Regions from separate parts of the Rossellomorea sp. ABR4_004 genome, predicted to be linked through region 4. Evidence: riboswitches for the same ligand, from Rfam matches in the RefSeq annotation. Region 4 holds a riboswitch; each other region holds the start of a gene.
The links. Region 4 has a riboswitch for S-adenosylmethionine ahead of ACXAF2_RS09155 (homocysteine synthase). Riboswitches for the same ligand answer to the same signal wherever they lie in the genome.
Positions count from the first base shown of each region.

Region 1: linked by a shared signal. The riboswitch ahead of metE (5-methyltetrahydropteroyltriglutamate--homocysteine S-methyltransferase) and the one ahead of ACXAF2_RS09155 (homocysteine synthase) in region 4 are both predicted to bind S-adenosylmethionine.
Region 2: linked by a shared signal. The riboswitch ahead of ACXAF2_RS06565 (methionine ABC transporter ATP-binding protein) and the one ahead of ACXAF2_RS09155 (homocysteine synthase) in region 4 are both predicted to bind S-adenosylmethionine.
Region 3: linked by a shared signal. The riboswitch ahead of ACXAF2_RS19575 (2,3-diketo-5-methylthiopentyl-1-phosphate enolase) and the one ahead of ACXAF2_RS09155 (homocysteine synthase) in region 4 are both predicted to bind S-adenosylmethionine.

Region 1 covers NZ_JBSWVM010000001.1:1,379,012-1,387,172, forward strand. Annotated here, with positions in the region: gene pckA (phosphoenolpyruvate carboxykinase (ATP)) at 1-1,056, shown strand, start outside; gene ACXAF2_RS07245 (lmo0937 family membrane protein) at 1,109-1,258, opposite strand; gene ACXAF2_RS07250 (GNAT family N-acetyltransferase) at 1,483-2,271, shown strand; gene ACXAF2_RS07255 (biotin transporter BioY) at 2,314-2,880, opposite strand; gene ACXAF2_RS07260 (hypothetical protein) at 2,970-3,152, opposite strand; gene metE (5-methyltetrahydropteroyltriglutamate--homocysteine S-methyltransferase) at 3,260-5,560, opposite strand; cobalamin riboswitch at 5,714-5,898, opposite strand; SAM riboswitch class I at 5,967-6,077, opposite strand; gene ACXAF2_RS07270 (hypothetical protein) at 6,173-6,370, opposite strand; gene thiC (phosphomethylpyrimidine synthase ThiC) at 6,348-8,105, opposite strand.
Region 2 covers NZ_JBSWVM010000001.1:1,229,845-1,238,005, reverse strand. Annotated here, with positions in the region: gene pruA (L-glutamate gamma-semialdehyde dehydrogenase) at 1-1,186, shown strand, start outside; gene ACXAF2_RS06575 (PucR family transcriptional regulator) at 1,293-2,564, shown strand; gene ACXAF2_RS06570 (GNAT family N-acetyltransferase) at 2,609-3,019, shown strand; SAM riboswitch class I at 3,993-4,097, shown strand; gene ACXAF2_RS06565 (methionine ABC transporter ATP-binding protein) at 4,218-5,243, shown strand; gene ACXAF2_RS06560 (methionine ABC transporter permease) at 5,233-5,895, shown strand; gene ACXAF2_RS06555 (MetQ/NlpA family ABC transporter substrate-binding protein) at 5,907-6,743, shown strand; gene ACXAF2_RS06550 (M20 family metallopeptidase) at 6,756-7,952, shown strand; gene ACXAF2_RS06545 (YncE family protein) at 8,119-8,161, shown strand, end outside.
Region 3 covers NZ_JBSWVM010000003.1:507,389-515,549, reverse strand. Annotated here, with positions in the region: gene ACXAF2_RS19585 (carbon-nitrogen family hydrolase) at 16-798, opposite strand; gene ACXAF2_RS19580 (aminotransferase class I/II-fold pyridoxal phosphate-dependent enzyme) at 922-2,106, shown strand; SAM riboswitch class I at 2,157-2,260, shown strand; gene ACXAF2_RS19575 (2,3-diketo-5-methylthiopentyl-1-phosphate enolase) at 2,366-3,580, shown strand; gene ACXAF2_RS19570 (2-hydroxy-3-keto-5-methylthiopentenyl-1-phosphate phosphatase) at 3,580-4,242, shown strand; gene ACXAF2_RS19565 (methylthioribulose 1-phosphate dehydratase) at 4,239-4,886, shown strand; gene ACXAF2_RS19560 (1,2-dihydroxy-3-keto-5-methylthiopentene dioxygenase) at 4,883-5,395, shown strand; gene ACXAF2_RS19555 (aspartyl-phosphate phosphatase Spo0E family protein) at 5,614-5,859, shown strand; gene ACXAF2_RS19550 (MarR family winged helix-turn-helix transcriptional regulator) at 6,100-6,558, shown strand; gene ACXAF2_RS19545 (M3 family oligoendopeptidase) at 7,393-8,161, shown strand, end outside.
Region 4 covers NZ_JBSWVM010000001.1:1,773,258-1,781,418, reverse strand. Annotated here, with positions in the region: gene ACXAF2_RS09175 (hypothetical protein) at 1-43, shown strand, start outside; gene ACXAF2_RS09170 (redoxin domain-containing protein) at 36-617, shown strand; gene ACXAF2_RS09165 (DUF302 domain-containing protein) at 709-1,092, shown strand; gene ACXAF2_RS09160 (trans-sulfuration enzyme family protein) at 1,215-2,354, shown strand; SAM riboswitch class I at 2,450-2,569, shown strand; gene ACXAF2_RS09155 (homocysteine synthase) at 2,775-4,070, shown strand; gene metX (homoserine O-acetyltransferase MetX) at 4,154-5,227, shown strand; gene ACXAF2_RS09145 (S41 family peptidase) at 5,402-6,847, shown strand; gene ACXAF2_RS09140 (PDZ domain-containing protein) at 7,082-8,161, shown strand, end outside.

The DNA of each region.
Region 1 (8,161 bases), 390 kb from region 4:
TCATTTGAAAGAAGAATTGTCCTGATTGGTGGAACTGAGTATGCAGGTGAAATGAAGAAATCGATCTTCTCTGTCATGAACTACGTACTTCCAGAATCCGATATCCTTTCCATGCATTGTTCTTCAAATGTCGGACGTGAAGGAGATGTGGCATTGTTCTTCGGTTTATCCGGTACAGGAAAAACGACATTGTCCGCAGATCCGAACCGTCGTTTAATCGGCGATGATGAGCACGGATGGTCTCCTAACGGTGTATTCAATATCGAAGGCGGCTGCTACGCTAAGTGTATCGGCCTGACACGTGAAAAGGAGCCACAAATCTTTGATGCGATCCGTTTCGGTTCTGTCCTTGAAAACGTGGTTCTTGATGACAATTCCCGCATCGCTGATTATGAGGATAACACGTTGACAGAAAATACTCGTGCTGCGTACCCTCTTCAAGCGATGGATAACATCGTTGAACCGAGTGTTGCAGGACATCCAAATACCATTGTATTCTTAACCGCAGATGCATTCGGGGTATTACCTCCAATCAGCAAACTGACGAAAGAACAAGCAATGTACCACTTCTTGAGCGGATATACATCGAAGCTTGCAGGTACTGAGCGCGGAATCACTTCACCACAGGCCACATTCTCGACATGCTTTGGCTCACCATTCCTGCCACTCCCGGCAACTCGTTATGCTGAGATGCTTGGGAAGAAAATCGATGAGCACAATGCTCAAGTATTCTTAGTGAACACTGGTTGGACCGGTGGAGAATACGGTGTTGGTAACCGCATGAAGTTATCCTACACCCGTGCTATGATTCAAGCAGCTCTTGAAGGGGAACTCACTCACGTTGAAACAGAAACGGACGACATCTTTGGTCTGAATATCCCTGTTCACGTTCCTGGTGTTCCTGACGAAGTACTTCAACCAAAGAAAACCTGGTCCAATGAAGCAGCCTATGAAGTGAAGGCAAAAGAACTTGCCCACAAATTCAACGAAAACTTCAAGAAATTCTCAAACGTACCATCTGAAATCGAACTTAAAGGCGGCCCTGCCGTTAAATAAACTATATAGCAAAGGTCCGTCCCTCTATTTGAGGGACGGACCTTTGTTATGGTTATAATCCTTTTTTACGCCCGGTGATTCTGTTAAATAAAAAGACAACAATGGCAATAACAAGTAAAACATGGATGATGGCTCCTCCGATTTTAAAGATCAATCCGAGTAACCAAAGGACTAAAAGAATTCCAATAATGGTCCAAAGCATGAGTTTCCCTCCTAGTAACTGTGTTTGATGCTAAGATTCCCTATTTTAATGAATTTAAAACCACGCATGGTAGTGCAGCTATTCATAACTTCTGTTAGTCCAACTGAATTTATACAATTTACATCACTTGTGTCGTCTGTTAATCAAATTCCCCTAAAAATAACACTTTACTAAATATTTCTAATTTTGGTATGATAATGATTATTTACAGGGGGGGAACCAAGATGATCAGACAGCTTACAGAACAGGATCATGATATTTGCCAGCAACTCATTCATCAGCAGCCGGCTGAGAATTTGTTTATTATCGGGGACATCGAAGCCTTCGGGTATGAACAGGAATTCCAGAAAATCTGGGGCGACTTTGACACAGAAGGAAATTTGAGGGGAATCCTCCTTAAGTACAGAGAAAACTTCATCCCTTTTTCCATGGGGGAATTCGATGTAGAAGGATTTGCCAGAATCATTAATGAGACTGAAGACTACAGCATCGTTTCCGGATTAAAAAGGATCGTGACGCAGGTTGAACCCTTTTTATCCAGAGAAATTAAATCATTAAGACATATGTATTATGCGAAATGTGACAACACGGAATCAATGGATCGACAAGACCTTCCTCATGTACAACAGGCTACCCTTAATGATCTACCTAAACTTGTGGACCTATTGAACAGTATCCCCGAATTCAGTGGTGGCGATTTTTCTGTAGAAAAAAGAAAACATAGCATGGAGGCCGGTGTTTCGAGAAGCTATTATGTAGAAGAAGATGGTAGATTTGTTTCTTCTGCTTCCACAACCGCCGAAAACAGTATGTCCGCGATGATTGTCGCTGTCTGCACACACCCTGAGTATAAGAAAAAAGGATATGCGACCGAGTGCATGACGAAGCTTTGTCGTGACGTACTAGAAGAAGGAAAAGAGTTATGCCTATTCTATGATAATCCTGAAGCAGGAAAAATTTATAAACGAATCGGATTCAAGGATATAGGCTATTGGTCTATGTATAAATTTTAGTCATAAAAAAGTTGACTCCCAACAAAGAGTCAACTTTTTTCATTATGCTGCTGCTTTCCGATTCCCGATCAATCTGGCCTGAACCAGTCGTTGTCTTACAGTGATTCCAATCCAGCTTGCCAGGAATGCTTTGATAAGTCCAACTACGATAAATGGATATACTCCTGCCGCCATTGCCTGATTCCAGCTAAGATCGGCTACAAATTTCAGCTGAATGGTACCCAGGACCAACGTAATGATCATACCAACTGTATTGGCGATCATCGCCATCGGTATGGTGAATTTGGTTTTTTCAAGAATGAAGCCAGTAAAGAATGCCGCTACGATGAAGCCGAAAATATAGCCTCCCGTTGGACCGACCAGTACCTGTGCCCCTCCACTGAAGCCCGCAAATACAGGAACACCGACTGCTCCGAGGGCTGCATAGCATACCATGGCGAACGCTCCATATCGGCTTCCAAGAATCGTCGCTGTAATTCCTACTGCTAATGTTTGTCCGCTGATTGGAACGAGTGGCAGTGGAATCTCGATTTGAGCGAAAATCCCCGTAATTGCAGCAAAAATGGCACAGTGAATAATCACCCTTAGTTTTTCTCCGTTCACTTTCAAATCCCCCTTGTGTATGTAAACTCTGTATAACATTAAGTTAACACAATTCAAAGGATGTTGGGAAGCTTATTTTTTCTCCATCTCGTTTTTTAACTGGGAGCATAGACATTGCATATTTTTTCTTGCGCCTGCCATTCTAAAGCGGTTTTTAATGAAACCCTTCCTTTGGGGAACTCATCAATCCCCTTATCACTCACCAAATACAGGATGGTGCGATCTGGCTGATGTTCATTAAATACTTGAATGATTCTTCCTATGGCTATGTATGGCATTTTCTTTTATCTCCTTATGTGCAGGACGCAACTCTTTTCAACTGCGCCCTGCGTTTTAAAAGGTGGATCAAAGGAACGTAATCATCGGCACTCGATCATATTGACAATTACCCTTCCTTTTTCATGAGCATCTCTTCACGCACTTTTTCAGCCGCTTCCACCATGGTTTTAAGCGCTAAGACTGTCTCATCGATCCCGCGGGTTTTCAAACCACAATCCGGGTTGACCCAGAATAACTCGGGATCCAGCACTTCAAGAGCCCGATGTATATTACGGATTAATTCTTCACGCTTCGGCACCCGTGGACTGTGAATGTCATATACCCCCAGACCAATCCCTTTTTCGTACGTATTGTCTTCAAATACAGTGATCATTTCCCCATGACTTCTTGAGGTTTCAATCGAGATGACATCAGCATCCAGATCATTGATGGCATCTATAATATCTTCAAAATCCGAATAGCACATATGCGTATGGACCTGGGTTTGGTTCTGTACAGATGAGGTGGCCAATTTGAATGCATAAACGGCAGCCTGTAGATATTCATCCCAATTTTCACGCTTTAAAGGCAGCCCTTCCCTAAGTGCCGGCTCATCAACTTGTATCATGCGAATCCCATTGCCTTCTAATTCTTCAATCTCTTTTTGGAGAGACAGCGCAATTTGATTAGCTACTTCATAACGAGAAACATCATTCCGAACAAATGACCAGTTTAGAATCGTGATCGGGCCCGTTAACATCCCTTTAACCGGTTTATCCGTTAAGGATTGGGCATATACGGTTTCTCTAACGGTCATGGGTTCTTTAAATGTCACATCACCATATATAAGTGGTGGCTTCACACATCTGGAACCGTATGATTGTACCCACCCATACTTCGTAAACTGAAAACCTTCTAATTTCTCACCAAAGAATTCAACCATATCCGTCCGCTCGAATTCACCATGTACAAACACATCAAGGCCGATTTGTTCCTGAATGTCAATCCAACGTTTGATTTCTGCATGAATATATTGCTGATACTCCCCATCAGAAAGATCTCCCTTCCTCCATTTCAACCTTTGCCTTCTCACTTCCTGAGTTTGAGGAAAGCTGCCGATTGTAGTGGTTGGGAGAAAAGGTAATGAAAAGTACTTGTCCTGTTCCAGTTTACGAATATGGAATGGATCTTTTCTTCCGACATTGTTGGGATGCAATTCTTTAACCTCTTCCTGCACCTCCCTTTTATTACGCAGCGGTGATTCGTTTAAATGCTTAATCGCCGTTTCACTTTGAGCAATATCATCGTCTATTGTCTCGGTTCCCTCACGAATCCCCTTTGTTAAAACAGTGATTTCATGTAATTTCTCATCAGCAAATGATAGAGCGTCAATGAGGGGTGTACCAATTGTTTCTTCATTCTGCAAGGTTACTGGTACATGTAGTAAACTGCATGATGGTTGTATGATCAAGCGATCACCCGGAACATACCCTGCAATGAATGATAGAAGCGAATAGGTATCCGCAAGATTACTCCTCCAAATATTCCTGCCATCAAGAATGCCGGCAGCCAGGAATTTATCTTTAGGAAAGCCAAATCTTTTCAGCGCAGTCAAATTTTCACCACGATCATGCACAAAATCTATCCCTATTCCGTCTACCGGGAGTGCTAACACCTGCTGGTACCTTTCCAAACTATCATAATAGGTTTGAAGGATGATCTTTAACCCGGGGCAGGATTCTTTAAGCGTTTGATAGACTTCTTTGAATTGATCCATCTCTTCATCACCGATGGAGGTACACAATATCGGTTCATCCATTTGTACCCACTCTACACCCTCTTCCTGTAATTCACGCAGTACTTCAACATAAAGAGGGACAAATTGATCAACAAGGGTTTTAAAATCACCGGTTTCATACCCTTTAGACAATTTCACAAAAGTGAAGGGACCTAAGATAACCGGCTTTCCTTCTATACCTAGTTTTTCTTTTGCTTCTCTAAAAAAATGCAGGGGACGATTTTCCACTAACTGAGGTATGATCCCATCAAGCTCAGGCACGAGATAGTGATAGTTGGTGTTAAACCATTTTGTCATTTCTAATGCCACCGCGTCCTTCGCGCCTCTGGCCATTTCAAAATACGTTTCAAGAGAGACCTTACCCCCACTATAATGAAACCTCTCGGGAACCAAGCCGAACATGACCGCTGTATCAAGTACATGATCATATAAGCTGAAATCTCCAACCGGAACTAAATCAATCCCCTGATCTAATTGCTTCTTCAAATGGTTGACTCGGATTTCCTCCATTTGTTCTAAGAAGGAATCCTTTTCAATCTTCCCTGCCCAAAATTGTTCCAGCGTCTTTTTCCATTCACGCTTTTCTCCGATCCTTGGATATCCTAAATTCGAACTGATCACCTTACTCATTCAATCTTCACTCCTTATACTTGGTATGGTTGTCATCAACAAAAAAATCTCCCTTTCAAATGAAAGAGAGATTCATACGTATCACTAACTAGAGTTGAGACATTCTTGTATTCTCAACACGTATTCCTCACCCCTCTCTATATCCACGTAGAGCATAAGCGCATACAACAGGCAGGTCTCCTGACTTAGGTTCACAGCTTCTTTTCCCTTCCCATTTCAACAGAAATAGTGGTTAAATGATAAGTCGCTCCCCATTACAGTGGCGGGACCGTGCCGGATTTTCACCGGTCTTCCCTTTTAGCTGAGCATGACTCAGCACCTATTGCATTTGTCTATTAAATTTTTATTTCAACAAACGAAAAGCCCTCTCTTCTGATAGAGAGGGCTTCATGTTTATTAGAATCCTCTCTTATTTTCCAAAGCCAATTGCTTTGCAGGAATTAGCACCTTTTCAACACATCTGTTGAATGGTTGCCGGGTTTCACAGGGCCAGTCCCTCCACCTCTCTCAATAAGAGTTATATATATTCATTTACTATTCCGAAATTTGTAATAATCGTAGCACGGTACATATACGCTGTCAAAAGAAATTTAATCAATCACTTACACGTTTCTAATAATAGGTACTTTCTACATAATGACATTTGATACAAGATCTTGTTACATCCGTTTCATAGAAGACATGCCTGCAGTTTTCCTGAATGCTCTTCACTTCTTTTTCGAGTTGGATGACTCTCTGATTGAGCTTTACGATATCATTCTTCAATTTGAGTACATGACAAAGAGGTTCATCGGTAGATGTTTGATCCATTTTCCACAAACTCCTTCGATTTTTCTTTCAATCCTTTTTCTATTTCCTTATAAGCGTCATCCATGCCATTCTCCTTCATTCCCCTTATATCATGCGATATTCTCATTGAACAAAATTTCGGTCCACACATTGAACAAAAATGGGCCGTTTTTGCCCCTTCTGCAGGAAGTGTTTCATCATGATACTCCCTTGCACGTTCCGGGTCCAGGGATAAATTAAATTGGTCATTCCATCTAAATTCAAATCGAGCCTTAGAAACGGCATTATCTCTTACTTGTGCCCCTGGATGCCCTTTTGCTAAATCCGCTGCATGTGCTGCGATTTTATAAGCAATGACACCTTCTCTCACATCATCTTTATTAGGTAATCCGAGATGCTCTTTTGGCGTTACATAGCACAGCATGGCTGTTCCAAACCAACCGATCATGGCAGCCCCTATGGCGGAAGTAATGTGATCATATCCAGGTGCAATATCTGTCGTTAATGGACCCAGGGTATAAAAAGGGGCTTCATGACAGATTTCCATTTGCTTATCCACATTCTCTTTAATCATATGCATCGGTACATGACCGGGGCCTTCAATCATCACCTGTACATCATGCTTCCAAGCAATTTTGGTTAGCTCGCCTAATGTTTCAAGCTCGGCAAACTGTGCTTCATCATTCGCATCAGCAATTGATCCGGGCCTTAAACCATCTCCTAAGGAAACGGAGATATCATAGGCTTTTACGATCTTACATATATCTTCAAAATGTGAATAAAGAAAGTTCTCTTTATGATGGGCAAGACACCATTGTGCCATGATTGAACCTCCACGGGAAACAATGCCTGTTGTACGTTCAGCCGTCAGCTGAATATACCGCAATAATACACCTGCATGAATGGTGAAATAGTCAACACCCTGCTCCGCCTGTTCGATCAATGTATCCCTGTATACATCCCAAGTAAGATTCTCAGCAATTCCGTTTACTTTTTCAAGTGCTTGATAGATCGGTACCGTGCCAACAGGGACAGGGGAGTTTCGAATGACCCACTCCCTTGTTGTATGAATGTTTTTACCTGTTGATAAGTCCATTATGGTATCGGCACCCCAACGAGTTGCCCACGTCATTTTCTCCACTTCTTCTTCAACGGAAGATGATACGGCAGAGTTTCCGATATTCGCGTTTATTTTCACATGAAAGTGACGACCGATGATCATCGGTTCACATTCAGGATGATTGATATTAGCAGGGATGATGGCCCTGCCATTTGCTACCTCTTCTCTTACAAATGAAGGATCAACATTTTCCCGGATAGCGATGAACTCCATTTCCGGTGTAATGATTCCTTTTTTCGCATAATGCATTTGAGTCACATTACGACCCATTTTTGCCCGTATCGGGGTACGTTTGATAGTAGGGAACGACTCTACGTTTGCACGAGGATCGTCTCCTTTATAGCCGTTATCTTCCGGTTCGATTTCACGTCCCGGGTAAGCCGTGACATCCTGACGTTCTTGGATCCACTCTGTGCGAACGGAAGGTAATCCTTTAGTAATATCGACTTGGTAACGCTCATCTGTATAAGGTCCGCTTGTATCGTATACACGAACCGGTTCATTCTCTTCCACGCCAAAGGTAACACTCGTCCTACTCAGGTCAATTTCTCTCATCGGTACATGTATGTCTGGCCTTGATCCTCCCACATATACTTTTTTACTGTTATTAAATTGCGTTTTTAACTCGATTGCCACTTCACTTCTCCTCCTTTTGATTGGATCTTAGAGGATACTGCGTCAGGCATCCCCAT
Region 2 (8,161 bases), 540 kb from region 4:
ACGCTTTGGCGTTGATTATGCGAACCAAATCTATCAAATGCAGCCGGACAGCATGAAAAACATCTGGAATCGTTTAGAATACCGTGCATTAGATGGTTTCGTACTAGCGATCTCTCCATTTAACTTCACAGCGATCGGTGGAAACTTACCGTCTGCTCCTGCTATTATGGGGAACGTGGTCGTTTGGAAACCGGCAACAACGGCTATACTATCAAACTACTACTTTATGCGTATTTTAGAAGAAGCTGGACTACCAAAAGGCGTTATTAACTTCGTCCCATCTCGTGGTTCACAAGTGTCAGAAGTCGTATTAACAGACCCACGCATGTCCGGATTCCACTTCACTGGATCAACAAGCGTGTTCCAGACGATTTGGAAAACAGTCGGGGAAAACATCACAAACTACAAATCGTATCCTCGTTTAGTTGGGGAAACAGGCGGTAAAGACTTTGTCTTCGCTCACGAAACGGCACAAGCAGACAAAGTAGTCGCTGCACTTGTTCGTGGTGCATTCGAATACCAAGGTCAAAAATGTTCAGCAGCTTCACGTGCCTATATCCCAGCAAGCATGTGGGAAGAAGTGAAAAATGGTGTCGTGGAAGAAACGGCGAAGCTTAAAGTAGGGGATGTCAGAGACTTCAGAAACTTCATGGGTGCGGTCATTGACAAAGCTGCCTTTGATTCCATCACAAGCTACATCGACTATGCGGCTGATTCTGAAGAAGCTGAAATCATTGCCGGTGGTACGTATGATGATTCTGTTGGATACTTCGTTCAACCGACTGTCATCGTGACAACGAATCCAAACTTCAAAACGATGACCGAAGAAATTTTCGGACCTGTATTAACGATCTATGTATATGAAAACGAACAATTAGAAGAAACACTGACTTCCGTGGATACTGCTTCCATGTATGCCTTAACGGGTGCAATCTTTGCACAAGATCGTGAAGCGATCATGCACTTGGAACGCCGCCTATCCGGTGCAGCTGGTAACTTCTACATCAACGATAAACCAACAGGTGCCGTGATCAACCAACAACCATTCGGCGGTTCACGCGGATCAGGTACAAACGATAAAGCAGGCTCTATTTTCAACATGATTCGCTGGACCAGTCCTCGTATCATCAAAGAAAACTTTGCGCCAACAACAGACATTACCTATCCATTTATGGATGAGGAATAAATCGAACACGATGAGCTCTCCCGATCAGGGGGAGCTTTTCATTTTTTATTGAGGGATTTAACGCTATAATAGGAATCACAAACACTCGTGGAAAGGTAAGATTCCTATGGAAGCACTTGATATCATCCTCCAAACAGAAGACATTCATAAAGCGACGGAATTGATCAGCTCAAAATTAGGCAATCCCGTCATCATTGAAAACAAAAATTTCGAACTGATTTCATACAGTTCCTCTTCGAATAAGTTCGATCAAACACAGCTAAAGACAATCCTCACGAAAAAATGTCCGGTCTTCATCATCGATCGACTGAAAAAAGAGGGCATCGTCCACCAGCTCGAGAAACATACGGATCCGATCCGGGTACAGGCGATGGAAGAGTTAGGATTTCACCAGCGCGTCGTCGTTGCAGCCAAGTACCTGGGAAACACGATGGGATATATTTGGGTTCAGGAATCCAACCGTCTTCTCGAAAATGAAGAGCTCGCTTTCCTTGAAGAAATCTCCGCTCATCTTGGAAACCTGATCAATGATATGTACGCAAAAGTCAATATCAAAAAGGACAGAAAAGAAGAAGTACTATGGCATCTCCTGCAGCACGAATACGGAAGTGAAAGCCAGCTCCGCCATGATGCATCCCTCGTCAAGCTGACCCTGCCTGAACGGTTCACGGTAGCGGTATACTCGATCGCATCGTCGGACTATAAGCCTATGCTCGACCAATTGGAGAAGCTGGTCCAGGAATCCAGCTTCAACACAAAGATTTATTCACTACGAACGGAATTCCAGGTGATCCTCGTTCTCTACGGCAAAGCAGACACACCATCTTCCTCCCTGGAACTAGCCAGAGATCTAGTCGAAAAGGTGAAAGAACAAACAGGGGAAGAAGAATTCTACCACTTCCTGATTGGGATCGGGAAAGAATACACCACGTTATATCAAATGAGAAAGAGCTTCTTGGAAGCGTCAGAGGTCATTGAAACGGCTAACTTCATCAGCCCGCGTCCTGAATCCATGCCTCGGGAATTCGCTCATCTGGGTATTTACAGGTACTTGCCAACCCTTTATGAGAAGAACACGTCAAAGGATTATTACAGTGATGATCTGCTGGTATTGATTAAGAATGATGTGAAGAAACAGACAGATCTTCTTAAGACACTTGAGGTGTATTTGGCGAATGATGGGAAGGGGAAACAGACCGCCAATGAACTGTTCATCCATCCGAACACGTTGAATTATCGGATCAAGAAGATACAGGATCTGACTACGATTGATTTTAATGATTTTAATATGAAGGTTTATTTGTATACGGAGTTGTTGTTGTTGAATAATGTGGAGGCTTATTATCAGAGGTACAAGGATGCTTTGAAAGGGATTTGATGCTCTTGGCCAGAGGAGAATTCTATACGTAGGGGGCAAATATATTGGACTTTGAAATGGTAGAGAATCTCAATAGTAAACAAGTCGAAGAATTACACGTCATGTATGAAACAGAATGGTGGACTAAGGGACGGACACTTACTGACATTCATGTTATGCTTGAGAATTCAGACATTGTTATAGCATTGGTTGGACCACAAAATAAAGAATTAATTGCTTTTGCACGTATACTTACCGATTACGTTTATAAAGCCATTATTTTTGATGTCATTGTAAATACATCCTACCGTGGAAAGCATATTGGTGAAAAAATGATGAACAACATCATAGAGCACCCCTCGTTAAAGAAAATAAATCATTTCGAACTATACTGCAGACCAGAAATGATACCGTTCTACGAAAAATGGGGGTTCACAGATAATCTGGGTGAACTTCATTTTATGAGACGCGGTTAATAATGGAATAGACTTTAAGTTTTATGTGAAACAAGGATTCATACTAGGTGGAGTCGACACATTGAAGCAGTCATATATTCCAAATATAGAAAACACTTTGTATTGGTATAAGTTATTCAAGTATCCTGGGCAATAATGGAATAAGAAAGTAGAGGGGGACGGTACTTTTTTTACCTTTACCTTTTGACCATCACCCAGGAAAGTAGAGTGAAAGCCGTCCCTGTTTTTTTGTAAGAACTATTTTCCTAAATAAGATAATTTAACGTAGTACAATATGTATTTCACTGTATACTTAGAATATTCAGATTTTAAAAAAAGAAGAAAATTCGTGTATATTAGACAACCTGTCAAAAGATGCCTCACAATCTTTGTTTAAGAGTGACCCACTTATCGGTTGGGGATCTGGTTAAGTGCCAGAGATAATGAATAGACGGTAAGATTCCGCTTAAATGGTCACTACGATTAAAAAAGGCTGAAATAAGCGGAAAGATTCCGCCTATTGCTTCCAGAAATATAATAATGGGGGATTTATCTGTGCTTAAGAGGAAATCCTCCGCTTATTTCCCTTCAATACTAAGTCCATCCTGGATATAACCGTAAAATCTCCGCTTATGTTCTTTCAGCCTAATAGACTGGGACCTGACCCCGCCTTCATCAGGGTCGGACCTTCTGTTAAAAGTAGGAGAGGTCCGTCCCTCTCTTTATGTAAAAACACTTAACAATATAAATCCGTTGAGTGGGAATGAGTCCGTTTCTTACTTCTCCTTTCGACTAATCTCAATCTCCCTTAAAGTCAATATGTAGAGTAGGAATCGTCCCCAGTTTGCATGCTTTCAAGTTGGATTTTGGATGAATTAGCCAATTTGAGTATATTGAAATTAATTCAAAAACAGGATTGACAACCCAACTAATATCCTTTAACATTACCCTAATGCTAAAACGCATTATAACGTTAACTTAATAAAGCGATATCTTCTTATCCAGAGAGGTGGAGGGACTGGCCCTGTGATACCTCGGCAACGGGTTCTTATGAATACCGTGCCAATTCCATCAAGTCATATGACTTGAAAGATGAGAAGAGCGGGACATATACATATTTGTGCCTCTCTTCTTATGAAGGGGGGCACTTTTTATTTTCTGCCATGTCCTTCACACACAGGCTTCAAGAAGAATACATAGCGAAAGGAGCAAGTCCTGTATGATCAGAGTTCAGAATGTTACGAAAGTTTTCGAGACGAAGGATGGCCCATTCACCGCTTTGAAGAATGTTTCCTTCGAAGTGAAGAAGGGAGAGATTTATGGCGTGATCGGATTCAGCGGAGCGGGAAAAAGCACGCTTGTCCGCTGTCTCAATTTTTTAGAGAAACCATCATCGGGTGATATTTTCATAGAGGGGCGCAGCTTGAAAGATCAGTCGGCAATCGATCTGAGGAAAGAGCGGCACCGCATCGGGATGATCTTTCAGCATTTCAATCTGTTTCAATCCCGGACGGTGGCAGGGAATATCGCCTATCCTCTGAAACTTGCAAAATGGCCAAAAGAAAAAATCAGCGAGAGAGTAAAGGAGTTGCTCGCGTTTGTCGGACTTGAAGATAAAGCGAAGCATTATCCGGATCAACTGTCAGGAGGGCAGAAGCAAAGGGTGGGGATAGCAAGAGCCCTGGCGACATCGCCTTCGATTCTGCTCTGCGATGAAGCCACATCCGCACTTGACCCTCAGACGACGGAATCGATTCTGAACTTATTAAAGAGAATCAACGCGGAGTATGGCATTACGATTGTGATGATCACCCACGAAATGGGGGTCATCCGGGAAATCTGTGATAAGGTCGCTGTCATGGAAAATGGAGAAATCGTGGAAGAGGGAAGCGTCTTCGATATCTTTTCCAACCCGCAGACCCCGACGACGAAAAACTTTGTGAAGAGTGTCATGAATGATCAGCTGCCGGCATCGGTTCTCGACAAATTGAATGACAGCAAAGAAGGGCGCATCTGCCGCCTTATTTTCAAGGGGGATTCGACGGGCACGCCGATTTTGTCCGAAACGGCAAAGAAATTCAATGCCCATATCAATGTATTATTCGGCCAGATCACGGAACTCCAGGGCAAGCCGTTCGGGAATCTCATCGTACAGATCATCGGCAGCAAGAAAGAAACGGAAGAGATCCTGGATTATTGGAAGAACAGATTATTCGTAAGCGAGGTGGAGAAGCGTGCAAGTTAACTGGGAATTATTTTGGCCAAAAATTATAGAAGCGACATGGGATACCGTGGCGATGGTGTCATTCTCCCTCCTGTTTGCAACGTTGATTGGGCTTCCCCTCGGCATCATCGTCGTGGTGACGAGAAAGGGGCACTTACTTGAAAATAAAGTCGTCTTTTCCATATTGAGCAGCATCATCAACATATTTCGTTCGATCCCGTTCATCATCTTGATGGTGGCCATCATTCCCTTTACAAGATTGGTAGTGGGCACATCGATCGGAACGGCGGCAGCGGTCGTGCCGCTTGTCGCATTTGCGGCACCGTATATTGCAAGACTGGTAGAGAGCTCGCTCCTTGAAGTGGAACCGGGTGTCATTGAAGCGGCGGAGTCCATGGGGGCAGGGCCGTGGCAGATCATTTTCGGGATCCTCATTCCGGAAGCATTGAGTACACTGGTCCTGAATATCACGATCGCCACCATCGGCCTGGTCGGTGCATCGGCCATGGCTGGGGCAGTCGGAGGCGGGGGCCTCGGAGATCTGGCCATCGCTTACGGTTATCAGCGATTTGAAACATCCGTCATGATCGTGACTGTCATCATTTTAATCGTGATGGTGCAGGGATTGCAGACAGCAGGAAATACCTTATCAAAAATCATCAGAAGACGTTAGGAGAGAGGAATATGAAAAAATCAATCAGTCTAGCAAGTATCGCGATTCTATTAATCACCCTTATATTGAGCGGCTGCTCGGGAAACAGTGCATCCGGCTCAAGTGAAAAAGAAGTTGTTAAAGTCGGAGTGAATGGATCTGGGGTGCCGATTTGGGAGTATATGAAAGAGAAAGCAGAGAAGGAAGGGATTGAGATCGAGATTGTGGAGTTTGCCGATTACGTGAGACCGAACCAGGCCCTGGCCGATGGGGATATCGACCTGAACGCCTTCCAGACGATTTCGTATTTTGACTCTTTCGTTGAAGAACATAATCTGGACCTTGTACCGATCGGCTCGACGATCATCGCGCCAATGGGAATCTATTCGGAAAAATATAAATCGGTAGAAGACTTACCGAAAGGCAGTAAAGTAGCCGTTCCTCAAGAGGCGACGAACCTTGGCCGTGCCCTTCTCCTACTGGAGGAAGCAGGTTTGATACAACTGAAAGAAGGATTTGATCAGTCACAAGGTTTGGAAGCCATAAAAGAAAACCCGAAAAACCTTGAATTCACACCGGTCGTCGCTGCCCAGACACCGAGGGTACTACCGGATGTTGCAGCATCGATCATCAATAATGGTGTCGCTGTTGAAGCAGGGTTCGTCCCGGTTGATGACAGCATCTATATCGAAGGGGCGGAATCTAAGCCGTTCATCAATATCATCGCGGCGCAGCAAAAAGATAAAGAAAATAAGACTTATAAAAAGATTGTGGAGCTCTATCAGGAGGATGACGTAGCGGAACATATCAAGAAAACATACAAAGATTCCCTGATCCCGACATTCGTGCCGGTCAGTGAATTGCATTAGGAGGGTAAAGAGATGAGTCAACCAGCAGCGATTACCGATCGTAAACACACCCTCGTCTCGGCAGTGGATCAACTGGCTGTGAAACTCGTATCAACCAGCCATCAGATCCACGACAAACCTGAAATCGGAAACGAAGAGTTCTTTGCTTCAGAGACCTTGACCACCCTCCTTGCAGCCAACGGGTTCTCCATTGTACGGGGAGTCGCAGGTCATGAGACTTCCTTTGTAGCACGCAAACATTCAGGGAAAGAAGGGCCGGTCATCGGCTACCTGGCTGAATATGACGCCCTGCCTGGACTCGGTCACGCCTGCGGTCACAATATCATCGGGACGGCAAGCTGCGGGGCGGCCATCGCCCTGTCGTCCCTACTCGATGAAACAGGAGGGGAAGTGGTGGTGTTCGGGACGCCTGCCGAGGAAGGCGGTCCGAACGGAAGTGCAAAGGGGAGTTTTGTAAAGGCAGGCTTGTTTGAAGGAGTGGATGCCTGCATGATGGTCCATCCGTTCAACCGAACAACTCAGACAGGGAAAACCCTTGCGGTGGACCCGCTTGATTTTGAATTTAAAGGAAGGTCTGCCCATGCGGCAGCTTCCCCTGAAGACGGAATCAATGCCCTCGACGGCGTGATCCAGCTATTCAACGGGATTAACGCCCTTCGCCAGCACGTGACCGATGATGTACGGATCCACGGCATCATCACCCACGGCGGCGACGCCCCAAACATCGTTCCTGATTATGCGAAAGCCCGCTTCTATATACGCGCTGCAACCAGGGAAGCGTGCAATGAGGTCACGAAGAAAGTGAAAGCGATCGCTGAGGGATCGGCACTTGCCACCGGGACGAAACTGAATGTCATCAAAATCCAAAATGAAGTCGATCACTTTCAGCTCAACCGTCGCTTCGATCAAGTATTCCAGCGGTCCATCGAGTCACTGGGCGAATCCTTCGACGATACGGAACGAAAGGGACTCGGCTCATCTGATGCCGGAAACGTCAGCAGGGTGGTCCCAACCATCCACCCCTATATCAAAATTGGGCCAGAATCCCTCGTCGTTCATACGAACGAATTCAGGGAGGCAGCGAAATCCATTGAGGGTGATCGTGCCCTTGTGATCGGGGCAAAGGCACTTGCGTTGACGGGGTATGAACTGCTGACGGATAAGGGGCTTTTGGAGGGAATATGGGAAGAGTTCGGTTCAAGTAAATAAGGATGAAAAGACAGCCAAATCAGGGCTGTCTTTTTTGTGTAATTGATATGCGGAGCTTAATGGAGAATGTTTCAATTAATTAAGAGTGCTTGGTAAGCATTCTTTATGAAAAAGTCAAACCGGAACCGCCCCCGGATGATTCTGGCTATGAAACAAGGAAAAAGGTATGGCTACTAAAAAAATAATCCTTCCTCTTAAAATCACAAACA
Region 3 (8,161 bases), on a different contig from region 4:
TGAATAATAACCTTTCTAATAAAAATCAGGTCTTCGATCTTGGAATATCGGAATCTTCTTTCGGACCTTTTCTACTTCCTGTAGATTGATTTCAGCTGTAACCAATTCTTCCGTTTGTGTTCCTTTTGAAAGAATTTCTCCCCATGGATCGATGATGAGGGAACAACCGCCAAATTCATTGTTCGGGTCATTTCCAACCCGGTTGCAGGCAATCACGAAGCATTGGTTTTCAATCGCTCTTGCCTTTAAGAGGGTCTGCCAATGATCAATTCGTGCTGCTGGCCACTCTGCTACGACAAAAACAACCTTGGCACCTAGTAGAACTTGTTTTCTGAACCATTCAGGGAAACGGATGTCGTAACAAATCAATCCGGCCATTACTGTGTCTTGAAGGGTGAAGATGCCATCTTCATGCCCGGGAAGTAAATAATGATGTTCATCCATTAGCTTAAACAAGTGGAGCTTCGAATACTTTTTCACCAGCTCGCCTTTTGAATTCGTAACTAGAAGAGTATTGGACACCCCCTCCTGCGATTTCTGCGCAACAGAACCACCTACAATGTGAATGGAATATTTCTTTGATAGTGCAGACAGGAAGGAGGAAGAGTCTTTTGCTCCTTCATCAGCGATTTCATCCATTCTTGTAAGGTCATACCCAGTCGTCCACAGCTCAGGGAGCACAACTGTATCACAGCCGTCGTCACTAGCTTTTTTAATCCATTCTTCTACTATTTGCTTGTTTTTTTCGGGACTCCCGAACACAATATCGATTTGTGCAAGACCTATCTTTTGAATCATTTCTTTCACCTCATTAAGGACTTTTTGGAATTTATTCCTTTACATTCTTTATTTTCCGTTATATCATTTGTGACTAGAATTTGAAAGTAATTAATTTTCAAAAAAATGTAGTGGGTGAGTGTAATGAAAACCTTTAGTAAAGCAAAACGATTAGATTTATTACCTGAACAATTTTTCGCATCCCTCGCCAAAACAGTGAATGCCGTGGTCAAAGAGGGACATGATGTCATTAATTTGGGCCAGGGAAATCCGGATCAACCGACTCCTCAACATATTGTGGAAAAACTGACAGAAGCAGCAGCTTCGCCGTCCAATCATAAGTATCCTCCATTTCGCGGGTTTTCGTCCTTTAAAGAGGCGATTGCTGCCTTTTACCTGCGTGAATATGGTGTGGAGTTAGATCCGGAAACAGAGGTAGCTGTGCTATTCGGAGGAAAGGCCGGGTTAGTTGAAATCCCTCAATGTTTATTGAATCCTGGTGATGGGGTATTGGTGCCCGATCCCGGTTATCCGGATTATTTATCAGGGGTAGCGTTGGCAGAGGCACGTATGATTAAAATGCCACTGCGAGAGGAGAATGGATTTCTGCCTGATTATAGTGAACACTCCCGTAATGAGCTGGAAAGTGCGAAATTAATGTTTCTGAACTACCCTAATAACCCTACCGGAGCAATCGCCACACAATCATTCTTTGAAGAAACAGTCACTCTTGCCAATCAGCATGATATTTGTGTTGTACATGATTTTGCCTATGGAGCCATAGGATTTGATGGAAATAAGCCAATAAGTTTTTTGGAAACCGATGGAGCAAAGGATGTCGGGATTGAGATTTATACATTATCGAAAACGTACAATATGGCTGGCTGGAGAGTAGGGTTTGCCGTCGGGAATAAGAGTGCCATAGAAGCGATCAACCTCCTGCAAGATCACTTATATGTAAGTCTGTTCGGTGCTATTCAAGAAGCGGCTGCCACTGCCCTTTTAAGTTCCCAGGAATGTGTACATGCACTGGTTTCAACCTACGAAGAAAGAAGAAAACTATTAATCTCCGGACTTCAGGAAATAGGGTGGGATGTAAAAGCTCCACAAGGTTCCTTCTTTGCCTGGCTAAAAGTACCTGAGGGTTTCACATCTGTAGAGTTCTCTACTTATTTACTTGAAAAAATCAAAGTTGCTGTAGCCCCGGGTGTAGGCTTTGGAGAATATGGAGAAGGGTACGTACGTGTAGGACTATTAACCACAAATGAGCGGATAAAAGAAGCGATTTCCCGTATAGAAAATTTAGAATTATTCCACAAAAGGGATTGACAGAAATTGAAATTGGTGCAATAATCCAACTGAAATAATGAATAATGAAATTCTTATCAAGAGCAGGCGGAGGGACCAGCCCTATGAAGCCCGGCAACCGACTTATTCAAGCACGGTGCTAATTCTTGCAGCTAAAAAAGCTGACAGATAAGAAAGAGTGACTTTATTAAACCTCTTCTTATTTGGAAGAGGTTTTTTGTTTGCCCAGGCTAAAATAACTTGCGGCTAAAAATAGCATGTTCAAGGAGGAAGGACAACAATGAGTGAAGTGATAGCCACATATGAAATAAAGGGAAAGAGTGGTTCATTCGATAAAAAGGCAGAGGGGATCGCCTTGGGATTGACTGTCGGTTCATGGACGGACTTACCGCTCCTGGAACAGGATCAATTGCGCAAGTACAAGGGGAGGGTCGTTTCCGTGAAAGAGTGGGAAGGCAAAGATGGCCCCAGAGGTAAGGTGCAAATTGGCTATCCCGGTGATAATTATTCAAATGATATCCCAGCCATCCTTACTACGGTATTCGGCAAGCTTTCCCTTGATGGTGAAGTGAAATTAGTAGATGTAGAGTTTTCCAGCGACTTAAAAAAAGCCTACCCTGGACCACGTTTTGGAATAGAAGGAATCAGGGAGCTAACGGGTGTACACGACAGACCCTTGTTAATGAGCATCTTTAAAGGTGTAATCGGCAGGAACCTTACCTACCTTGAAACCCAATTAAGGGCACAGGTTCTCGGGGGAGTCGACGTAGTAAAAGACGATGAAATTCTCTTTGATAATTCACTGACACCTTTCACTGAGAGGATCAGTATAGGGAAAAAAGTGTTACACGAGGTGTTTGAAGAGACTGGTAAGAAAACGCTGTATGCTGTAAACCTCACAGGAAGAACTTCAGAATTACGTGATAAAGCAAAAAAAGCACGTGATCTTGGAGCACATGCCCTTTTATTCAATGTATTTTCTTATGGACTGGATGTTCTACAGGAATTGAGGGAGGATCCTGAGATCAGTTTGCCGATTATGGCACATCCTGCATTCGCAGGTGCCGTTGCCTCATCCCCTGTATATGGTGTGAGCTATTCTTTATGGTTAGGGAAATTCCTGCGAATGGCCGGAGCTGATTTTTCTTTATTTCCATCTCCATACGGAAGTGTCGCCTTAGAGAAGAGCAAAGCTTTATCCGTAAGCCATGAGTTAACGAAGGATGATGATCATCTAAGAAAAACGTTGCCTGTACCGTCAGCAGGCATTCACCCTGCGCTTGTACCACTTTTGGTGAAGGATTTTGGTGTAGATTGTGTCATTAATGCAGGTGGTGGCATTCACGGTCATCCAGATGGGGCAGTTGGAGGGGGAAAGGCATTCGTCCAAGCAATTGAAGGAGTTTTAAGGGGAGATTCTCTCTCAGCTGTAGCGGATTCCCACGATGAGCTTCGTAAAGCACTATCCCTATGGGGAGAGGAGGTAAAGGTATAATGAAGCATCCGATCATTTTCTGTGATTTTGATGGAACGATTACAGAAACGGATAATATCATCTCATTGATGAAAACCTTTGCTCCTGCAGAATGGGAACCTGTCAAAGACGACATCTTAAATCAGTCTTTGTCCATTAAAGAAGGAGTCAGCAAGCTGTTTTCACTCATTCCTTCATCTAAGAAAGAGGAAATGATTCAGTATCTATTAGACACAGCAGTCATACGTAAAGGGTTTAAGGAGTTTGTAGATTATACAAAGGAACATGAGATACCTTTGTATATCGTTAGCGGTGGAATTGATTTTTTTGTGTATCCTCTACTAAATGAATATGGGCCTTTTAATGGGATTTATTGTAATGAAGCTAGCTTTAACGACTCAACCATAACGATTCATTGGCCATATCCATGCGATGATCACTGTGAAAGTAAAGGGTGTGGATGCTGCAAGCCTTCCATCTTGAGGTTGTTGTCTTTAACAGAAGATACGGAGGTCATTGTGATAGGGGATTCTGTCACAGATATTGAAATGGCGAAGCTTGGAGACACTGTGATTGCCAGAGACTATTTGGCACATACATGCGAAGAAAAAGGAATCCCCTATCATCCGTTTGAATCCTTTCACGATTGCATGGACGTCATTGAAAAAGGAGTGAAAATATGAATTCCTATCAATCTCAATGGGAAGAACTAGCTGATATCAAAAGGGAATTGGCAGAGAGGGATTGGTTTATGGGAACGAGCGGGAATCTTGCCATACGAGTGAGTTCATTACCTGCTACTTTCCTGGTAACGGCAAGTGGAAAGGATAAAAGGAAGCAAACCGATGAAGATTTCCTGCTCGTAAATGCTCAAGGTGAGGCCATCCAAGATACACCTGCACGACCATCGGCCGAAACATTGCTGCACAGTCATGTTTTCACAGAAAGCTCAGCAGGATGCAGCCTACATGTCCACACTGTGGCGAATAATGTAATCAGTGAACTGTATGGGGATGAGGGTGTCGTCACATTTAGAAACCAAGAATTAATTAAAGCGTGGGATAAATGGGGGGAAGATGATTCTTTATCCATTCCAATCATTCGTAATCATGCACATATCCCGATGCTTGCCCGGGAATTTCAATCCTTTATTAAAGCAGACAAAGGGGCGGTGCTCATTCGCAACCACGGTATAACGGTCTGGGGAAGAACCGGTTTTGAAGCTAAGAAACTATTGGAAGCTTGTGAGTTTTTATTTCAATATCAACTCACACTTTTATCCTTAACGAATACGAGAACAATTACTAAAGGAGGAGTAAGATTATGACGACAATCATAATCCAAGGGAATAACCAAGTGATTGATAACCAGGAAGAAGTAGTGAAGTATTTAAGTGAACAAGGAGTCATTTATGAGCATTGGAATATCGACAAGTTGGTAGAAGGACTGAGGGATCAATACGCATTAACCGAAGATGATAAAGCGGAAATCCTGTCAACTTTTAAAGAGGAGATTGAAGATATTTCAGAGCGAAGAGGATATCAGGCTTGGGATGTGATCTCCCTTTCCGAGCGCACACCAAATCTTGAAGAGCTTTTAAGGAATTTCCAACAGGAGCATCATCACACAGATGATGAAGTCCGCTTTATTGTAAACGGCCATGGTGTATTTGTCATTCAAGGAAATGATGGTGATTTTTTTGAAGTGCATTTAAACCCGGGTGACTTAATCTCAGTCCCTGAAAACATCCGCCATTATTTTACATTAAGTGAAGATAAGCAAGTAGTTGCCGTCCGTATTTTCGTCACACAGGAGGGCTGGGTACCAATCTATTAAAATAGTATTCAAGGGATAGACAAAGAGTAGAATCGATTGTCTATCCTTTTGTTATTATCAGGGGAGATATTTGACGGAAAATGTCTAATTAAGAAACATTACTAGTTATTTTGTCTTGTTTTGCGAATCTATTTACTTTTCTGATAATACTTGCGATAATGCTCAAGTAACGATTTAACTTAATAAAGGCTAGGAGCTAAAAAAGGAGTTTATTAGAAATGGGTCGTCTATTAAAACAGAAGTGGTTATTAATGAGAATTAATCAAAAACGTTCAGAAATGATTGGGTTGGGAGAGAGTTTAGGATTATGTGCAGCGGAGACAATCAAATGCAGTCAGCAATTAGATCAGCTGTTGAACGACTATGAAAAGTGCACAAATAAGATCGTATCATTAACCCTCCAAGAAACATCAAACGAATTTGGGCAATACATTAAGAACTTATTAAAACGAACTGCTTCTTGAGACTATTCATCAAGTTTTTCCCTCACCATTCAAGGTTTACAAGAGAAAACAAATCTCCAACAATATCCACACGTATACCAAAACAATCAACTTAATTTGTCGTTATTTAATAAACGAAGGACGGTTCGCATTATGCAAACCGTCCTTCGTTTATTAAATACTGAGGAGTCTATCATGTTTGACAATAACAGCTTTTATTTGTATAATATTTTGAAACTGAGATATTTAATTTTTAAAGGAATGAATGCCATGAACGAACCTCAGGATACAAAACAATCATTAAAGCTTTTCATTGTCTTGTCAAGAGCTTTCAAAGCCTTAAATGAAGAGATAAATAAAAACATTCAGGAGAACGGTTTGAACCCTACTGAATTTGCCGTCCTGGAGCTACTTTATCATAAGGGAGATCAGCCTTTACAACAAATTGGCGGTAAGATTCTATTAGCTTCCGGCAGCATAACGTACGTTGTGGATAAGCTTGAACAAAAGGGCTACCTAAAGCGCAATGCTTGCCCTAAGGACCGTCGGGTCACCTATGCTCAAATAACAGAAAGCGGCAGAAAGTTAATTGATGAGATATTCCCCAATCATGAAAATCGTATTCATGAACTGATGTCAGCTCTGTCTCCTGATGAGAAGAAAGAAACGATAGAAATGCTGAAGAAATTAGGATTATCGATTAAAGACTTGTCGTATTGAATCGATCTACCTGTCCCCCCGTCTTTCACGTAACCCGTTCGGTTGAGAGGGAGAAAAAGCATATTTGCTGGTGTTTTTGCAGGTGAAAAAAACAAAGCCTTTTGCAGGCTGTTTTGATGTGTAAGATGAATGAAAAATTGCACAAAAAAAAGGAGTTGCAAACGACATTGCAGCTCCTCTTTTCTATTTTGCGTTATTTCATTAGAGCCCCATATCGCTGAATAGTTGAACAGCAGGTTTCCCGTTAAACTTTTGCAGTCTTAAACAATGAAACCAGGTTCTCTGCTAATTGAGATTTACAGAGGGAAAAAATCCACTTAATTAGCAAATAGTACTGAAAATAGCTTAAATAGAGGGAGAAATTCCTCTTATTTGACTCGATAAGCGTGAAAATAGGTAGCTTTGCTTTGTTTAGAGGGAAAATATCCCCTTATTCTCCCCAAAAACCACGTCTAATCTGCATCTAACAGTAAAATTTCCCCTTATTTTTCTATCACTTGTTACTCACTCTTTATCTTCCCATCTTTCGTATCTGGCAATAACGACTCGCGGACAAATTTGTAATATAAAATGCAGACCAATTTGCAACACCACATAAATTTATGCGGTAGTGCAAATTGTACCGCGAATTACCTTGCAATTTATTAGTTTCTCTCTCTCAAAAGAACGGGTTAGTCTTTCACGAGACGGGGGGTTATTTTGTCTTAAAAGCACGTCTCTTCCCATCGATTCCATTATTTCTAATTCTTGAAAATCGATATTAGAATAAACAGGAGATTTTCTATCATAAGTCGAATAACTATAATCGGGATTATATTAAGAGGAGGCAATCGTATGAAGTTTGATCAGTTTACATATGTAAGGCCAAATTTAGAAGAGATTAAACCTGTTTTCAAGCAATTACTTGAAAAATTCAAGTCTGCGTCCAATGTTCAAGAACAGGTGGATGCCATGAAGGAACTGAATGATATACGTTTGAACATTGATACCATGCAAAATATTTGCTATATCCGGCATTCAATCGATACCAATGATGAGTTTTACAAAAAAGAGCAGGATCATATCGATGAAATGATGCCTGAGGTTCACGGGATGGTGACGGAATATTACAAGGAACTCGTAAACTCTCCTTATCGTAAAGAATTAGAAGAAAAGTGGGGAAAGCAGCTATTCGCCCTGGCAGAAAGCGAAATGAAGACTTTTTCTCCTGACATCGTGGCTCTACTACAGAAGGAAAATAAGCTATCTTCCCAGTATACAAAGCTGATGGCGTCTGCAAAGATTCCGTTTGAGGGGGAAGAAAGAACATTGGCTCAGATGGGCCCATTCACACAATCAGTCAATCGGGAAACAAGAAGAGAGGCCGCTCAAGCGACCGTTGCTTTCTTTGAAGAGAATCAAGAAGAATTGGATCGTCTATTTGATGAGTTAGTCAAGGTGCGTCACACGATTGCTACTACTTTAGGATATAAGAATTTTGTTGAACTGGGTTACTATCGCATGACGAGAACGGATTATACGCCTGATATGGTAAAGGTTTTCCGCGATCAAGTGAAGAAACATATCGTTCCTCTGGCTACTGAACTTAAAGAAAGACAAGAAA
Region 4 (8,161 bases):
TCTCATCTTTCTTTTAAACGTAAGGAGGAAACACAATGAATAAACGAAATTTTGCGTTGGCGATCGTTGCGCTTCTGATCGGCATTTTCTTAGCGAACTTTTTTCAGGATCAGCAGGAAAAGAAGGCAAGGGAAGAGGCTGCTCAATTAGCCAATGAATCCATGGATCTGTCTAATGCAGCGCAGGGGCTTGCAAAAGGGGACCGCGCTTCAGATTTTGAATTAACCACCTTAAATGGTGAAGCAATAAAGCTTTCAGATTATCAAGGTAAGAAAGTGATTCTGAACTTCTGGGCTACCTGGTGTCCACCATGTAAAGCTGAAATGCCCCATATGCAGAGTTACTACGAAGAGAATGCAGAGAAAGAAAACGTTGAAATCCTTGCCGTCAACCTGACGTCCATGGACGATGGGGAAAAGGCTGTTCAGGAATTCATCGACGGTTACGAACTCACTTTCCCCATCCCAATGGATGAAAAGGGAGAAATCGGGGACGAATACCGGGCGTTCACCATTCCGACCACCTACATGATCGATACCAAAGGCATCATCCAACACAAAATCGTCGGCCCCATGAACGAAGAAATGATGGGTAAAATGGTCGGTGGAATGGAATAATGGAGAGGGACGGACCTCTGACTATCGATGTTTGACCTTATACGCTATGAGGTATTAACAGTATGTGAAAGAAAAAGGAGGAGATGTGAACATGTTTCATTACACTAAAGAAGTATCGATGAGTGTGAAAGAAGCAGTGGAAGCGGTAGAATCCAACCTTAAAGATGAAAGCTTCGGTGTACTATGGAATCTCGATCTTGCCCAGAAACTGCAGGATAAAGGCCTTGATTTCAATGAAGAAGTAGTCGTATTAGAGGTATGTAATCCTCATGAAGCCAAGAAGGTGCTGGAAGAAAGCATGCTCGTAAGCTACTTCCTGCCTTGCAAAGTAACGGTATACACAGAAGGCGGTACAACCAAGATCGGTATGGCAAAACCAAGCAAGCTAATTGAAATGGTGGATAACGATGAACTGAAAAGCCTGGCATTGGACATTGAAAATCGTCTGATCGGATGTTTAGATAATGTTCAATAAAAGGCGAGCACCTGTTGCAATTGGGCAGGTGTTTTTTATTTCTTGCCATACATCCTACTCCTCACAATCTTCTGAATATGATACACTTTTAAAAATACATAGATTCAGGAAGGATGACAGAGATGAAGTTCACAACGAAGGTCGTACATAGTCAGTTAAAAGGGACTGAGGAAATCCGCAGTAAGACGACTCCCATTTATCAAACATCTGCCTTTTCTTTTACATCTTTAGAAGAGTTGGAGGGTTTCTATGAAGGGAAATCCCCTTATCTCTATACGAGAACGGGAAATCCAAATACAGACGAGCTTGGTAAGATGGTGGCAGACTTGGAAGGAGCTCCAGCAGGTGTCGCGACTTCCTCTGGATTATCGGCCATCCTTGTTGGAATCCTCGCTATAGTGCAATCAGGCGATCATATCATTGCCGCCGAAGATTTATACGGCGGTACGTTCCATATGTTGAAGGAAGAGCTTAAGACATTCGGCATTTCGACTTCTTTTGTTGATTTTACGAGTGTTGAAGAGGTCGAGGATGCTCTAACACCGCATACGAAACTCCTATACAGTGAGACGGTGACGAACCCGTTTATGCGAGTAGAAGATATTTCAAGAATGGTTGAACTTGCTGAGAAACATAACCTGAAAACAATGATCGATAACACGTTTGCCACACCGTTTCTGCGCCAGCCTTTCTTAGAAGGGGTGGACCTGGTCGCTCACAGTGCCACGAAGTATATCGGAGGACACAGTGATATTACAGCAGGAGTCGTAGTTGGAAAAGAAGAATTTGTTCAAAAAGCGAGAGAAAAAGTCGTCAACATCGGGTCGAACTTGAGCCCATTTGAAGCGTGGCTGACTTGCCGTGGAGCGAAAACATTGGCTCTTCGTATGGGAACCCAAGCAAGAAATGCAGAAGTTCTTGCGGCGGACCTTCGAGCAAATGAATATGTAAAGAAAGTCTATTACCCAACCGATTTATCCGGTAAAGGAAATGGAGCAATCGTAACAATCGAGCTATCCAACACATGTGATATAAGCACATTCTTCAAAACACTCGGATGGATTAAAATCATCCCTTCCCTTGCCGGTGTAGAGACAACGGTTTCTTACCCATTGGGAACGTCTCATCGTGCTCTACCGAAGGATGCGCAGGAAAAACTCGGAATCAACACACATGTCGTCCGCATATCGATAGGGATTGAAGACGGAGAGGACATCGTCGCTCAATTTAACGAAGCGATTGCAGCTTCTGTTAAAAATTAAATAATGTAAAAATTCTAAAAATACTCTTGACGTTAAGGTCGGTTACCCCTTATAATTCATCTCAACGCAAGAATTTTCACATTGACAACTACATGCTCTTATCCAGAGAGGTGGAGGGACTAGGCCCGATGAAACCCGGCAACCTTCATGTGCGCAGAAATGCGTCACATGAAAAGGTGCTAATTCCTGCAGGCAATCTGCCTGAAAGATAAGAGGAGGACCCTATTAAATTAGACCCTCTTCTTAGGAAGAGGGTTTTTTATTTTTTCCTCTTCTTCTTCTTAGAAAAACACATTTCAGACGTTGGGTGAGGGATTTAAGCAGCTGAAAAAACCATCTATTTTGACAGCTGAATGTGTTAACCGCAGTAATGAAACAAACCCAATCCAAATCAAAAAAACCATTCAGGAGGAATTCTCAATGACAAAATCATTCGATTTCGACACACTACTACTTCACGGTGGCCAGGAGCCGGATCCATCCACTGGCTCGAGGGCAGTGCCGATTTATCAAACGACATCCTACGTTTTCGACAACAGTGATCATGCTGCAAAATTATTTGCCCTTGAAGAACCGGGTAATATTTATACGCGTATCATGAACCCGACTGTAGACGTGTTGGAAAAACGGCTTGCTCTTTTAGAAGGGGGAATCGGAGCACTCGGTGTTTCATCGGGAATGGCTGCTATCTCTCTATCAATCTTAAATATCGCCGGAGCAGGTGATGAAATTGTAGCGGCCACCAATCTTTACGGCGGAACCTATAATTTATTTTCGACCACACTTCCGAAATACGGAATCAAGGTTCACTTTGTAGATCCGACAGACCCGGAAAATTTCCGCAAAGCGATCACGCCTAAAACGAAAGCCGTATTCGCTGAGACAATCGGAAATCCAAGTCTACACGTGCTTGATATTGAAGCGGTAGCAAAAGTGGCTCATGACCATCACATCCCATTGATCATCGATAATACCTTTGCCACTCCATATGTATGTAAGCCAATCGAGTATGGAGCTGATATCGTCATCCACTCTGCAACAAAATGGATCGGTGGTCATGGAACGGCCATCGGGGGAGTCGTCATAGACGGTGGGAAATTCGATTGGAATCATGAAAAGTTCCCGGGATTCACGGAAGAGGACCGGAGCTATAATGGACTGCGTTATGCACAGGATGTAGGTCCGGCAGCCTTCATTACGAAATTAAGAGTGCAGCTGCTTCGTGACTTAGGGGCGTGCTTAAGTCCACAGAACGCATTCCTTCTGTTGCAGGGATTAGAAACGCTGCATCTTCGCATCGAACGTCACACAGAGAATGCCTTGAAAATTGCGGAGCATTTAGATCAGCATAATGGCGTTGCGTGGGTATCTTATCCAGGATTGCCTCATCATCCCTCTCATAAACTTGCACAAAAATACTTGAAAAATGGAGCGGGATCCATCGTCGTCTTTGGTATTAAAGGTGGTAGAGATTCCGGACGGAAAGTAGTCGATAACATCTCCCTGTGGTCTCACGTTGCGAACGTAGGGGATGCGAAATCACTGATCATCCATCCGGCTTCCACGACCCATCAGCAATTGAACGACCAGGAAATCCGCGCGACAGGGGTAACCGAGGATCTTGTGAGACTTTCCGTTGGATTAGAGTCTGCGAAGGACCTGATCCAGGACTTGGATCATGCCATAGAAGTGGCGTTGGAAACATCAAGGGTATAATAGGAGATATTTTTAACCAGCGGGGGTATACCGAGAGGAATCCTGATCACCCCCGCCACAACACCAAAAAAGGAGGTGGAGGAGTGGAGAAACCATACACATATGAAGTTGGCTCCATTGCCATCCCATCCCTAACATTAGAGTCAGGCACCACGTTGAAACATGTAGATCTTACGTATGAACGAACAGGAAACAAAGAAGGACCGACCATCCTGGTTTGCCATGCCCTCACCGGGACCCATATCGTAAAGGGGACGAGTGAAGACCGCGGCTGGTGGGATGGACTGATTGGTCCGGGGTTGTATATTGATACCGACCATTTTAATGTGATTGCCTTTAATGTATTAGGAGGATGTGAAGGTAGTACGGGACCGGCGTCCACCAATCAAGACACGGGAGAGCGTTACGGTCCGGACTTCCCTGGTATTACGATAAGGGACATGGTCCATGCCCAATATAAAGCACTCCAACACCTTTCAATCGACCACATCGAAGCAGTCATTGGAGGCTCTTTGGGAGGGATGCAGGCATTGGAGTGGGGTGTCCTCTATCCTGCCTATATTAATAAAGTATTCGCTCTTGCCGTCACCCCTGCCTTAAATGATTACGGTCTCGCCTTTAATCACATCGGAATCACGGCGGTTGAAGGGGACCCTGAGTTTCAAAAGGGGCATTATCCACCAGGCTCCATTTTAAAAGGGTTAGAGATTGCCAGAATGGTTGGTATGGTCACGTATCGGACACAGGAACTGTTCGACCATCGTTTCCAGCGAGAAAAGCAAAACGAACAATTCAATGTCGAAAGCTATCTCGATTACCAAGGAAAGAAATTAGGGAAGCGCTTTGACCCTAACAGCTATCTTACCTTGCTGAAAGCGATGAACTCACATGATATCGGAAGAGGAAGAGGAGGAACAGAAGTGGTAGCGAAGAACTATCAGTGCGAACTGATTTCGATCAGCTATGAAGGAGATTTAATTTATTCATCTCAATATTTAAAAGAGTTTACTCAGCTTGTACCAAAGAGTGAACACTACTTTATCTCCACTTCCTTTGGTCATGACGGATTCCTGGTAGAATTTGAAAAGTGGGGAGGAATCATTGCTTCTCATCTCAAAAACCATCACGTTGAAAGAGTTTTTACCGGTTCAAAATAAGAGCTCTCTTATCATAACTCGTCCCCCTCCGGCATATAGTTAGATAAGCAAAGACATCGCACCGCCTTAGCGCGTTTTTGTGTGGTGTCTTTTTCGTTGGATAAGAAAGGCTGGCGTCCTTAATCGCACCACTCTTATCTATACAAAGACCAACAACAAGCTGGAGGGGAATATATGGAGTGGACGGGCAGAAAGCTCATCATCACAATCATCATTAGCATGCTGATCGGTGCTGGAGGAATGTATGGCGGCTTGGAATGGACGGGCAAGGATGGGGAAGAACTTGCTCAGTTTGACGGAAAAGGCGCGCTTAATGACAAACTTCATAAAGTGGAAGTGGCTTATGATCTGATCAGTGACAAGTTTTTTCAGGATGTGGACAAGGGGCAGCTTGTGGAAGGGGCCATTCAAGGGATGTTGAAGACCCTCGATGATCCATACTCGGTTTACATGAATGCCGAGACTGCCTCCCAATTCAATGACGCATTGGATTCTTCCTTCGAAGGAATTGGAGCAGAGGTCACGATCATGGACGGAAAGCTGATCATTGTTGCTCCTTTTAAAAATTCTCCTGCGGAAGAAGCGGGACTGAAACCGAATGACCGTATCATTAAAGTAGATGGAAATAGCATCGAAGGACTTGACCTGTACGAAGCTACTTTGAAAATCAGAGGGAAAAAGGGTACGGAAGTTGAATTGGAAATTACGCGGGAAGGACTGACGGATCCGATCAAAGTATCTGTGAAACGTGATGAGATTCCTGTCGAGACGGTCCTCTCTGATGTGAAGGAAGTCAATGGGAAGAAAACAGGATACATCCAGATTACTACTTTCTCAGAAAATACGGCCGTTGATTTTAAAAAGCAATTAGAAGAACTTGAAAAGAAAAAAGTAGAAGGATTGGTCCTTGATGTGAGAGGGAATCCAGGAGGACTACTTTCAAGTGTAGAAGAAATCCTCAAAGAATTTGTAACGGAGAAAAAGCCGTATGTGCAAATTCAAGAGCGAAGTGGAGAAGTGATGAAATCCTTCTCAAACAGTAAAGCAAGAAAAGCATACCCAGTTGTGGTGTTGATAGATGAAGGAAGTGCTTCGGCTTCTGAAATCCTGGCTGGAGCGCTAAAAGAAGCGGAAGGGTATCCACTTATCGGAACGAAGAGCTTTGGGAAAGGCACCGTGCAACAAGCCGTTCCGATGGGAGATGGAAGTAATATCAAGCTGACGATGTTCAAGTGGCTGACACCAAATGGAAACTGGATTCATAAAAAGGGAATCAAACCGGATATCCCTGTCAGACAGCCGTCCTATTTCTATGCCCACCCGCTTCAAGTTGAAAAGCCCCTTAAAGAAGGGATGAACAATGAACAGATTCAAAACGCCCAGGAAATGCTACAAGGACTTGGATTCTCCATAGACCGTGTGGACGGATATTTCAGTAAAGAAACAGAAAGGGCTGTAAAGGATTTCCAAAGTCAGGAAAGCATTGACGTGACAGGGATCATTGATACTGTAACCGCGGAAAAATTACAGGAAGAAATCTTTGAAGCGGTTAAGAATGAGAAGAATGACCTGCAGCTGCAGGCGGCTTTAGAATATATTGAAAGAACAGCACAGCGTTAATAATTTGGGGCCGACCATCAGATGATGGTCGGCTCTATTTTCATTTTGAAAATCACACATAATCACTTGTTTTTCCTGTCTATCCGACATCATTTCCCGGGAAAATATGCAGAATGCTGTCGGAAATGAAATCGAATCGTAAAACTATCAAATAAAATTGCAATAGGTTTTAGGGGAGTCTTTTGATAAAATAGTAGATAATGCAAATTTTCTTAAAAAGGTGGTGACGGATCATTGGTTGAGCTTTGGTTGCTTGAGGTTGTGAAGGGATTTGGAAAGTTATTTCTTCATCCTGTATTATATTTGTCTATGTTTTTCGCTATCATGACGGGCTATTATCGTGTCAAAAGAGAGCGAAGAGACTTTAATACGAGACTGCTGGACGGTTATCATGATACGCGGGTTTTATTATCATATGGAATTGTACTTGGGTTGCTATTTTCTGTCGTAACTGTTGGAGCGGGGGTTGTGATTCCTTTCGCCGGAATCATGCTCATAGGATTGGTGTCCATCCTGTTTGCGTTGACGAGTCGTTTTCAGCTCATGTCTGCGACCATGACGGTAGGGTTTTCGTATTTTATCCTGGTTGCGGTGGATTATTTTCAGTGGGATATCCCTTATGTGAATACATATGTTGAAAACTTGGATGTAGGGCTGCTGAGCTCCATCGTTGTGCTTCTTGGTGTGTTGACGATGATTGAAGGAAGCCTGATTCGATTGAACGGGTGGAAGCATACTTCACCCCGTCTACTTAAAAGTGCACGTGGACTGAAAGTAGGTGCCCATCAAGGGAAGAAACTGTGGCTTGTGCCGATGTTTGTGCCGATTCCTACCGGGTCATTGACGCTTCCATTTGAATGGTGGCCGGTATTTACACTGGGGACAGAGACGTATTCTCTCCTTTGTGTGCCGTTTCTCCTTGGTTTTCAGCAGCTTGTTAAAAGTACTTTGCCTGAAGTTGCGATTAAGCATACTGGTTATAGGGTTTTCTGGCTTGGAGCATTTGTATTAACGCTGGCTGTAGCAGGAATCTTGGCACCTATGTTTTCAATCGGAGCAGTGGTTGTGGCAGTTGGTGGACGGGCATGGATTGCCTATCGCTACAGAATCTCTGAGGATTCTAAACCATATTTCTTCAAAAGACAGCCTCAGGGAGTCATGATCCTGGGAATACTGCCTGCTTCTCCAGCGAGGAAATTGACACTGGAAGTAGGAGAAATCGTCCTGAAAGTGAACGGAGTCGAAGTAAACACGGAAAGAGCGTTTTATGAAGCCCTTCAAAAGAACGGGGCGTACTGCAAGCTTGAGGTACTA